3 regions of the Sporosarcina sp. SAFN-010 genome follow, and region 2 is predicted to be linked to each of the others. Evidence: riboswitches for the same ligand, from Rfam matches in the RefSeq annotation. Region 2 holds a riboswitch; each other region holds the start of a gene.
What was found. A riboswitch is a leader RNA that binds a small molecule or an ion and turns the genes downstream of it on or off. The one in region 2 is predicted to bind thiamine pyrophosphate.
Positions count from the first base shown of each region.

Region 1: another riboswitch for thiamine pyrophosphate. It lies ahead of tenA (thiaminase II); the one in region 2 lies ahead of ACR65F_RS07795 (ECF transporter S component).
Region 3: another riboswitch for thiamine pyrophosphate. It lies ahead of ACR65F_RS07230 (ABC transporter substrate-binding protein); the one in region 2 lies ahead of ACR65F_RS07795 (ECF transporter S component).

Region 1 covers NZ_JBPFDS010000008.1:73,042-76,323, forward strand. Annotated here, with positions in the region: gene thiM (hydroxyethylthiazole kinase) at 1-671, opposite strand, end outside; gene tenA (thiaminase II) at 671-1,357, opposite strand; TPP riboswitch at 1,475-1,582, opposite strand; gene ACR65F_RS10580 (DUF3238 domain-containing protein) at 1,673-2,872, shown strand; gene wrbA (NAD(P)H:quinone oxidoreductase) at 2,929-3,282, shown strand, end outside.
Region 2 covers NZ_JBPFDS010000005.1:68,089-71,370, forward strand. Annotated here, with positions in the region: gene ACR65F_RS07785 (HAD family hydrolase) at 78-722, opposite strand; gene ACR65F_RS07790 (MOSC domain-containing protein) at 899-1,546, shown strand; TPP riboswitch at 1,619-1,728, shown strand; gene ACR65F_RS07795 (ECF transporter S component) at 1,821-2,390, shown strand; gene ACR65F_RS07800 (ABC transporter ATP-binding protein) at 2,396-3,282, shown strand, end outside.
Region 3 covers NZ_JBPFDS010000004.1:168,662-171,943, forward strand. Annotated here, with positions in the region: gene ACR65F_RS07220 (ABC transporter permease) at 1-137, opposite strand, end outside; gene ACR65F_RS07225 (thiamine-binding protein) at 134-424, opposite strand; gene ACR65F_RS07230 (ABC transporter substrate-binding protein) at 438-1,433, opposite strand; TPP riboswitch at 1,513-1,618, opposite strand; gene ACR65F_RS07235 (YebC/PmpR family DNA-binding transcriptional regulator) at 1,785-2,504, shown strand; gene ACR65F_RS07240 (carboxylate--amine ligase) at 2,559-3,282, opposite strand, start outside.

The DNA.
Region 1 (3,282 bases), on a different contig from region 2:
TTTTTATAGAATGCAAGACTCTCAGCTACTGTTTGAAGGGTATCCCCATTACTAACTGCTAAAAATGCTCCAGCCACTGCACTGAGGAGACACCCTGAACCGGTTACAAGCGTCATAAGTTCATGTCCGCCAGATATCCGAATCACTCGTTCTCCATCAGTAACCAGATCCGTTTCACCCGTTACAGCGACTAAACAGTTATTCTGTCGAGCAACTTGCTTTGCTGCATCTGTAATATCAACGTCACCACTTCCGGCGTCAACACCTTTGGCATTCCATGCAACACCAGCAATCGCTGCAATTTCGCCTGCATTTCCTCGGATCAGTGTAAAATCCAACGTGTCTAACAGGTGATCAACTGTTTGCTTACGAAATCCAGTTGCACCCGCACCTACAGGGTCAAGCACGAGGGGATGTCCATGTTGTACAGCACTCTTTCCAGCAGCAATCATCGAATCGACAGTTGTCGAATCTAATGTCCCTATATTCAGAAGGGTACAAGAAGAAATTGCGGCGATATCTGCAGCTTCTTTCAAGGAATCCGCCATAATTGGAGAAGCTCCGAGAGCCAACAAGCCATTCGCCTGGAAATTAGCCACCACAATATTCGTGATGCAGTGTACTAATGGTTTGGTCTGTCTCAGGTCTGTGAGAATGGTATGCTGTCGCATCAAAGCTTTACCTCCGTTTTAGAATCGGCTGCCCACTGTTGTTGAGTCCAAGCCATTTCCCAGAATTGCAATTCATAATGGCTGCTTTTCACGAAGTGGGCTTTCAGTTCTTCACGTTTTTCTAATGAAACAGAATCCGCCAGTTCATTCATGCGGTTAATTTGTTCGCGGGTCGCTTGTTCAAACCATTCGGATCCGTATGTCGCGATCCACTTATCGTAAATGGGATGATTTGGCGTAGCGTTTTTCAATCGTTCACCAATTTCGTAATACAACCAATAGCAGGGGAGTAGTGCTGCTAGCGTATCCGCAATGTCCCCATTCATGGCTGTTCGGTACAGATGAGAAGTATAGGCATAAGCTGTTGGCGCTGCCTCAAACGAGTTGAGGTCCTCATCAGTAACGTCGAGTAATTCAAAGAATCCTTCGTGCAGCGAAATCTCAGCCCCACATGTTTCTTCCGCATGCTGTGCAAAGCGTTGAGTTGTTGCTAAATCTTTTGCTTGCACAGCAGCCAGTGCATGGACTTTTGCAAAATGCTTCAAGTAATACGAATCTTGGAGAACGTAAAATCTGAAAATGTCTTCAGGTAGTGTCCCAGCTGCCAAGTGTTGAACAAACGGATGGTTAAAACTAGCCTCCCAGCTTTCATTACAAAGCTCACGAACTTCTTCACAAAATGTCATTTAAAACCGCCCCTTTCGATGAATGAACCGAAAAAAAGCCACCCCTATCGACTCATCAGTCGAAGGAGCGGCTCGCGTAATAGGAAATTTCAAGGAATCTATAAAGAACTAGACTCGTCCATGTGCGATCCACTTCCCTCCGCTGGTATGAGCCAGATCAGGTTCCAAGGGTCCGCATATCTATACGCGTCTCAGTCTTTTACAAAGACTCCCCCAGTGGGCAATCGTTTTCAGTTTTCTCCCTCACTATATCATAGTTTTAAAAATTGGCAATAAGGGCAAAATACAACTACTACGTGAAAGGAGGCCATGTACATGCCGGATCGCTTTGAAATCACATCTGTCACCCATGAAGTTGGTCGAATTGCATTTGAGTGGGATGATGCAGGTGGAATGTACCACGTGTATAAAGACGGCGAGCACATTTATGAAGGTACATCCCCTGATTTTCAAGATACTGATCTTTTAGCGGACACGTTTTATAAATATACAATCGAACGATATGTAAATGATGAAGTGAAGGACGTGGTCGTCATGCAGACTTCCACATTTTCCATGGAGAAAAACAAAAGCAATCCTCTTCAGTCACTTGTCACGACGACAATCATCGCTAGAACTCAAATCGCATTGTCTTGGGAACGTTTGAGTGACACAGAGACGTATATCATTTATCGCAATGGAGAACAGCTAGACCAGGTGGATACTAATCGATTTATCGACAGGGACTTTAAGATGGATGAACCAATTACGTACGCGATCTATTGTGAGCGGTCCATTGTTCAATCTGAAGTGACCTTCAACAATGCGAGATCTTTCATCGCTAAAGCCTTGGGATTGTTTTTACCAAAAGACAAGGAAAAACCAGCCTACATTGAAGGGTTCACGATGTTGAAATCTATTGATAGCCCCTCTGCGTTATTGACTTCAATTTATGATTATCAAAAACCAGCAACCGTCAACCAATGGAACTTCCGATACAAAACGTTTCTTGAGGCCGACCTAGTTGAGAACCCGAATGTACTCTCCCCTAATCGGTATTTTAAAGGTGACGATCGACAATTTGACCCGGAGTCCGATGCCTTTCGAACTTTTGTAGACATTGAAATCCATACGAACAACCCGGATGATCCCCTTACGTTCACAAAAAGAATAGGTGAAAGTGTTGCCTATGGATTGGATAAAAAAATACGCGACCGCGAAACGGCATCCGATAAAAAAATTATTATGAAAAAGTTTGATTATGGAAGAGATGAAACGAGATTTAACTTAGAACACGCAGTGGGCAACCCATTGACGACAGCTCCAGATATAAACTATGAAGTCCAGGCAGTCCTAAGAAGGAATGGAACGTATGACCTCACTGGTTTCCATGACCAGTCACCGAATCATGAAATCTATTTAAGAAAAGGGGAAACCAATCGATGGATTCCTGTTCATCAAAGCAGAAGTGAAGGACTTGCTTATATGAGTGGAGTTACGGCTTATCAGTATTGGCGTTTTTCCAATATCAATTAACTCAGTTACCTATTGTGACAGCATCATTCTATTCAAGATAAAAGGGAGAGATAAATATGACAAAAACAGCAATCGTTTACTACAGTTCAACGGGCACGAATCATCAGCTAGCTGAATGGGCGGCAGCAGCCGCTGAAGAAGCAGGATCTGAAGTGAAGATGTTGAAAGTGAAAGAAACGGCACCAGCAGCTGCAATCGAATCGAATGCAGCGTGGAAAAAACATCATGACGCAACGCAAGATATTCCAGAAGTGACACCGGAAGACTTGGAATGGGCGGATGCAATCATTTTTAGCATTCCAACACGCTTTGGTAATATTCCTGGACAAGTGCAAAGCTTCATCGACACTGTTGGAGGTCTATGGGCACAAGGCAAACTCGCCAACAAGGCAGTAAGCGCGATGTCATCC
Region 2 (3,282 bases):
ATATGTCTCTTCCCCTAAATCCGCCCATATAAAAGCGTTCCATCCATTTTTGGATAGAACGCTCTCGAATTACCTATTTACTGCTCTAGTAAACGATAGTCAAAATCAGAAAACGACTCAATCAGTTGTCCCTTTTCGTGGAACGATAACGAACGCGTCACATCATTCGGGATGATTAAGCAATGCACGCCTGCGCTTATTGCTGCAATCGATCCGTTATAGGAATCTTCCACAGCAATTGCCTCATCTGGTGTAACACCAAGTCGTTCCAATGCCACTTCGTAAATAGCTGGATTTGGTTTCACTTCATCCACGTCATCTGCTGAAACGATAATCGGGAAATACTCCAGCAAGCCATATTTCGTGAGAAACCCTTCGATCCAATTTCGATTTGAACTACTCGCAACAGCCAGCAAGATCCCTCGTTCTTTTAGTTGTTTTACAGTCTCTAAAAACCCTTCCCGTAAAGCCAATTGTTCCCGAATCGTTTCAAACCGGGTATTGACCTGATCATGGAAAACAGTACGATCCATTGGCACATCGAGCGACTGGTCAATAAAGTCGAATAAGGCTCCATCCGTTGAACCTACCACTTTCACGAATTCCTCTAACGTCAAGTTGAATCCATGCTGCTCCTTCAAGATTTCCTGATAAATATCAAACCATGCTGATTCTGTATCAATAATCGTCCCATCAAAATCGAATATTACCGCCTTCTTCACACCTGTTCCCCATTTCCAAAATACGTTCTAGTTCTCCTGTACCCATTATAGGGGCAAAGACGCATTTGGTCGACCAATTCTCTGGAATTCACCTTGTTATCAGAATACTGTCGTTAACTCTTGTCTTATTTGCTATACTTATTGCATAATCTAATGAATAGAAAAGAGGAGAATACATGCAATTAGTGGCACTATCTACGAGTTTACCTAAGCAAATTAGTACGTCAAAAGGAAAAGAACTCGTGACCGGCATTTGTAAGGAAACAATTCAAGAAGCATTTTTGTCTGTTGATGGTTTCAAAGGCGACGACGTGGCTGATAAAAAACACCACGGTGGACTCGATCGTGCAGTTTGTATGTATCCTCATGAACACTATTCAAAGTGGAATGATGAGTTTGAATGTGTACTTCCACCCGCAGCATTCGGAGAAAATATCACAGCATCCGGCATGACCGAATCTGAAATTTGTATAGGTGATATCTTTACACTTGGAGACGCTGTCATACAAGTGACCCAAGGCAGAATTCCATGCAACACAATTGACCAGCGCCTTGGATATCCTATGATGAAAAACATGATCCAAACCGGATTTACAGGCTACTTATGTCGCGTTCTAAAAGAAGGAATGGTTCGGTCGGATGACCAGATAACGTTACACAAAAAAGATTCACATGGAGTCACAGTACTTGAAGCCAATACAACGTACTTCCATAATCCTAAAGATATCGAAGGAATCCGTCGTGTGTTAGCGATAGAAGCACTCGCTGACGATTGGCGTGATAAGTTCGGCAAACGTTTAGAAATAGCGCTTGCGAACACCTAATATCAAAAAACTATAAGTAGATTGTGAGGTTGCCAGAAAATTTGTACTGTTGTATACTCGAATCACTTACATAACTGACCGTACGGGTGCTTGAGTGAATCAGGCTGAGATAGCAGATGAATCCGCTGCTGACCGCATCTGATCTGGATAATGCCAGCGTAGAGAGCCGTGATCTGAGGATCATTTGGGTACCCGGGAACCCACTCCTCGACCGTCTGCGCTTTCAGACGGTCTTTTTTTGTGAGAACACAAGCAAAAAAGGAGTTGGAGTTCATTGAAAAAGTTAACATTCACCGATTTACTCATTACCATCATGGTCGGTGTCGTGTTCGGTATCCTGATGAAGTTTTGGGATGATCTCTATACTGTCGTCAAACCGATGATGCCAGTAGCGAGACAACTACTCTATGGAATGTGGTTCATGAATGGGGTGTTTGCATTTCTGCTCATCCGTAAGCCTGGTGTCGCATTGATCGCCAGTATTGCTGGCGCAGGACTCTCTGCATTTATCGGCCATGGCTTGGAAGTTCTGATCTATGGATTTGCTCAAGGATTAGCTGCAGAATTGCTGTTTGCCGCATTCCGATATAGGAAGTTCTCTATGATCATCGCAGGTCTTGGAGGGATCTTGTCGTGTGCTGCGAGTTTCGGACTGGACATGTTTTACGGATATGCAGACTTGGAAACTTGGGCGCTCGTTGTAAAGTACGGATTGCGTGCAATTAGTGCATTCATCTTTACTGGAGTATTTGCGGTTCTTATCGTTCGTGCACTCGAAGCAACAGGCGTTACTCAGTCAATACGACCGGTGGCGAAAGAAGAATATTCGCTGCTGGACAGGTGATTTGAATGGAAACCTTAATCTCACACCAACGAGAGGCTGCGCTCAGTATGACCAACTTGCGATTGAAGTTTCCTGGGGAGGATTCCTTGTTGTTTAAGGACCTCTCCTTCTCAGTCAATAAGGGTGAGAAAGTATTGCTGCTCGGTCCGAGCGGCTGCGGGAAGTCCACGTTGCTGCAAGTTGCGAGTGGTATTGTCCCGAATTCCTTTGAGTTACCTATGAAAGCGGAAAAACTTGAGCTTCCGGATTCATGGGGATTTGTCTTCCAAGATCCCGACACACAATTTTGCATGCCTTATGTAGACGAAGAACTCGCGTTTGTATTGGAAAACTTGAACGTACCTCGCCAGGATATGACTGCGCTAATTGTCGAAGCTTTGGAATGTGTAGGTCTTCATCTGCCAGACATTCACACGCCGATTCTTGAACTATCGCAAGGCATGAAACAGCGGCTAGCATTGGCATCCGTTTTGCTGATGGAGCCAGAAGTGCTGTTTTTAGATGAACCTTCCGCTCTTCTCGACCCTGAAGGTACGGACCAAATATGGACGTCCATTCAAGCCGCAACAGCTGAGCAAACTGTCGTAATTGTGGAACATAAAATCGAACAGATTGCTGAGTGGATTGACCGTGTCGTTCTATTTACGGATGATGGAGCAATATTAGCAGATGGTCCACCCGATTCGATTTTTAAAGATTATAAGGAAGAACTCATTCGATATGGCATTTGGTATCCAGGAGTATGGGTTGACTATTTGGATTCAAAAGCATTTAAGACGTTGAGTGAGAATCGTTCATCTATAAGTTCGGTTGAAGTTCTTCATGCGGAGGAATTCAACGGGTATCGCGGCAAGAAATCCGTTATTCACGTGCCAAATGCATCTATTAGCCA
Region 3 (3,282 bases), on a different contig from region 2:
GCCTCTTCAGCAATTTGAGTAGGTAAAGGAAGAAGCCAAGCGGGCACATCGAAAAGCCGAGCAGCGCCTTCCCACATAACGAGTAAAAGGATGAAGACCAGAAGCGGCCGCCATCCTTTATTTACTGCCGATTTCATCTGTATTTCTCCGTTAGCTTTTCCATAGAAGCACCTTCAGGATTGCTGTAGATTTTCACTTGGGAAATGACACTTGATGCTCCTAATTCAGTCATACGAGTGTTCATTTTTTCAATAATGCTGAGCAAGTTTCCAAGTTCGCCTTCCATCGTCGTTTCAAGTGGTGCGACCCGATAAGGAACACCAGATTGTTCGATCACTTCAATCGCCGCATCTACATACGGAATGACATCTTCGCCGTTTGGGGTCTTTGGTATTATTTGAATACTAACAAGTGCATTCGCCATTTTCATTTCCTCCTTAGTTTGGTAAAAACTCGTTTGTGAATGCATCTTTTGCGTTGAATTCGCCTTCAAGCAAGTTGTTCTCATCCATCCACTCCGCGTAATTTTCCCATGTTTTCAGTTGTTGTTCGCCGAAGCGAGGTGCGTCATCCTGATATTTAGGGGAAAGCCATTGCTGACTTTTTTTGACGAGCTCTGGATCTAAATCAGGGACGGCTTTTATTAAGATATCTGCAGCTTCTTCAGGATGATCAATTGCAAACTGGTACCCTTTTACAGCAGCTGCAACAAAGGCTTCCACCTTCTCGGGATCTTTTGCAATGAGTTTTTCATTTGTAGTAATGACGGGTGTATAGTAATCCAGATTCTCTGAGTAGTCCTTCAAATATTGCATGTTCAGTTCCATTCCACGTTGTTCGGCTTCGATGCCTGTCCAGCCATAGTATACCCAGGCAAGGTCGATATCACGTTGAATCGCTGTGAAGAAATCAGAAGAACCCATGTTGATATACTTTACTTTACTGCTGTCGCCGTTATCTTTTTCCATCAGGGATTCGACGACAGCTTGCTCAACAGGAGCACCCCAACCGCCATAATTTTTCCCTTCGAAGTCTTTCGGCGATTCTATGCCTGCCTCTTTTAAGGAAGCAAATCCAGACGTATTGTGTTGGATGATTGCAGCAATCGAAACGATTGGAATACCTGCCGCACGTGCTTCTGTGAGTGCTTCCTGTGCACCGATTCCAAAATCAGCTTTTCCTGATGCTACGAGCTGATCAGCACCAGCTTCGCCCGGAAGCATGATTTCTACATCCAGTCCTTCATCTTTAAAGTATCCTTTTTCTTGAGCTACATACAAACCAGTATGATTCGTATTTGGTGTCCAATCGAGCGCGAAATGGACTTTTTGGGTAGCTTCTTTGTCGTCTCCACTTGACGAGCTTGGTTCGTTTTCTGCTCCGCAAGCTGTGAGAAGCGATGCAGCAAACAGAACTGTGAGTATTCGTTTCAATGAAATTCCCTCCTGGAGTTTCACACTGCAACAAAAAAACGCGCACTCCCGATTTTCGGAAGTACGCGTCACATAATCATTATGGAATGAATATGTTCCCTCCGCTGGCGTTACCCAGATCAGGTTCAAAGGGTCTGCATGTCGCATGCATCTCAACCGGTTCTCCGGTACCCCTACATATTGTCAGTGATGAAGTTGTATGGTGTTCACTTATTACTTTGCCATACTTTTCTGTAAGTAGCAAGTCTCATAGTTTCAGCGTTTTTTACTTTCCGCAATGAATTTAGTCATGATATACTAAGAAAAGGATTTTCTACTCTGATTCATCCAAACAGAAAGTGAGTGGTCAAAATGGGCCGTAAGTGGAATAATATTAAAGAGAAGAAAGCGTCAAAAGATGCCAACACGAGCCGGATCTATGCAAAATTCGGTCGCGAAATATATGTAGCAGCAAAGCAAGGGGAGCCGGATCCGGAATCGAACCAAGCTCTTAAAATCGTTTTAGAACGTGCAAAAACATATAGTGTACCGAAAACAATTATTGAACGTGCAATTGAAAAAGCTAAAGGTGGAGGAGAAGAGAGCTACGATGAGCTTCGCTACGAAGGATTCGGACCAAATGGATCGATGGTCATCGTCGATGCGTTAACGAATAACGTCAATCGGACGGCATCAGAAGTACGCGCAGCGTTCGGTAAAAATGGAGGCAACATGGGTGTGAGTGGTTCTGTTGCATACATGTTCGACCACACTGCTGTTTTCGGAATTGAAGGGAAGTCAGCAGATGACGTCCTTGAATTGATGATGGAACACGACGTGGATGTCAATGACATTAGCGAAGAAGACGGGCAAGTTCTAGTTTACGCAGATCCGACAGCATTCCACGAAGTTCAAGAAGCGTTTAAAGCTGAAGGAATCACTGATTTCACAGTCGCTGAATTGACTATGCTTGCACAAAACGATGTCGAGCTTGACGCGGCATCAGTTGAGCAATTCGAAAAAATGATCGATGCAATCGAAGACCTCGAAGACGTTCAACAAGTCTATCACAACGTAGATCTTGGAGAATAAAACACAATAAAAAGCGACAAGAGCGGTCTAACGCTCTTGTCGCTTTTTTAGTTGTCACCAATTATTGTTCTTATACTTTTTATAATAATTCACTTGTCTAAGGAACAAATAAAGCTTCCGCTTCAAATGCTTGTCCCCTTTGTAGAACAGCGGGTTTACAAACTGCTTCTGTTTCAAAAGACGTTTAATGTCTCTCTTAACTGCCTTGTTCGTTACAAACTTCTTTAGCACAATCTTTGGAACTACTGTGAACAGGAAAGGTTTGTTGAGCAATACTAGTGGCTTTTGCTTGTTGTAGATCAAATCATCCACAAAATAACTTGCCATGTTATGTCCTAGAGCCGTTGTATAGTAACTAGAACGACCTTGGCGGATATTCACTTCAAAAACTTTGAATTTCTTATCGCGAGGATCATATTTCAAATCGAAGTTCGCAAAGCCTCTATAGCCCACAGCCTCTAAGAAGTTTTTCAACTTGTACATCATTTCTTCGTTGTATCGTGTAATCACAGCTGTGTAGTTTCCGATTGCAGTCACAGTATGTTCTTGCAAAACAACTTGTGCAAACGTGACGAGCTGGGTTTGTCCAGCTGAATTTGAATAGATAACCGAATCCCACATATATGTATCATCACCTGGGATGAAATCTTGAATGATCAGCTCTTCGTTGTACCCACTATTCTTCACCGTTTCAATGACTTCGTTTAATTCAATCAGAGAGTTCACTTTGTACACTTTTTGCTGTCCGGCAAACTTGTTTTGGTTATAGACAACAGTA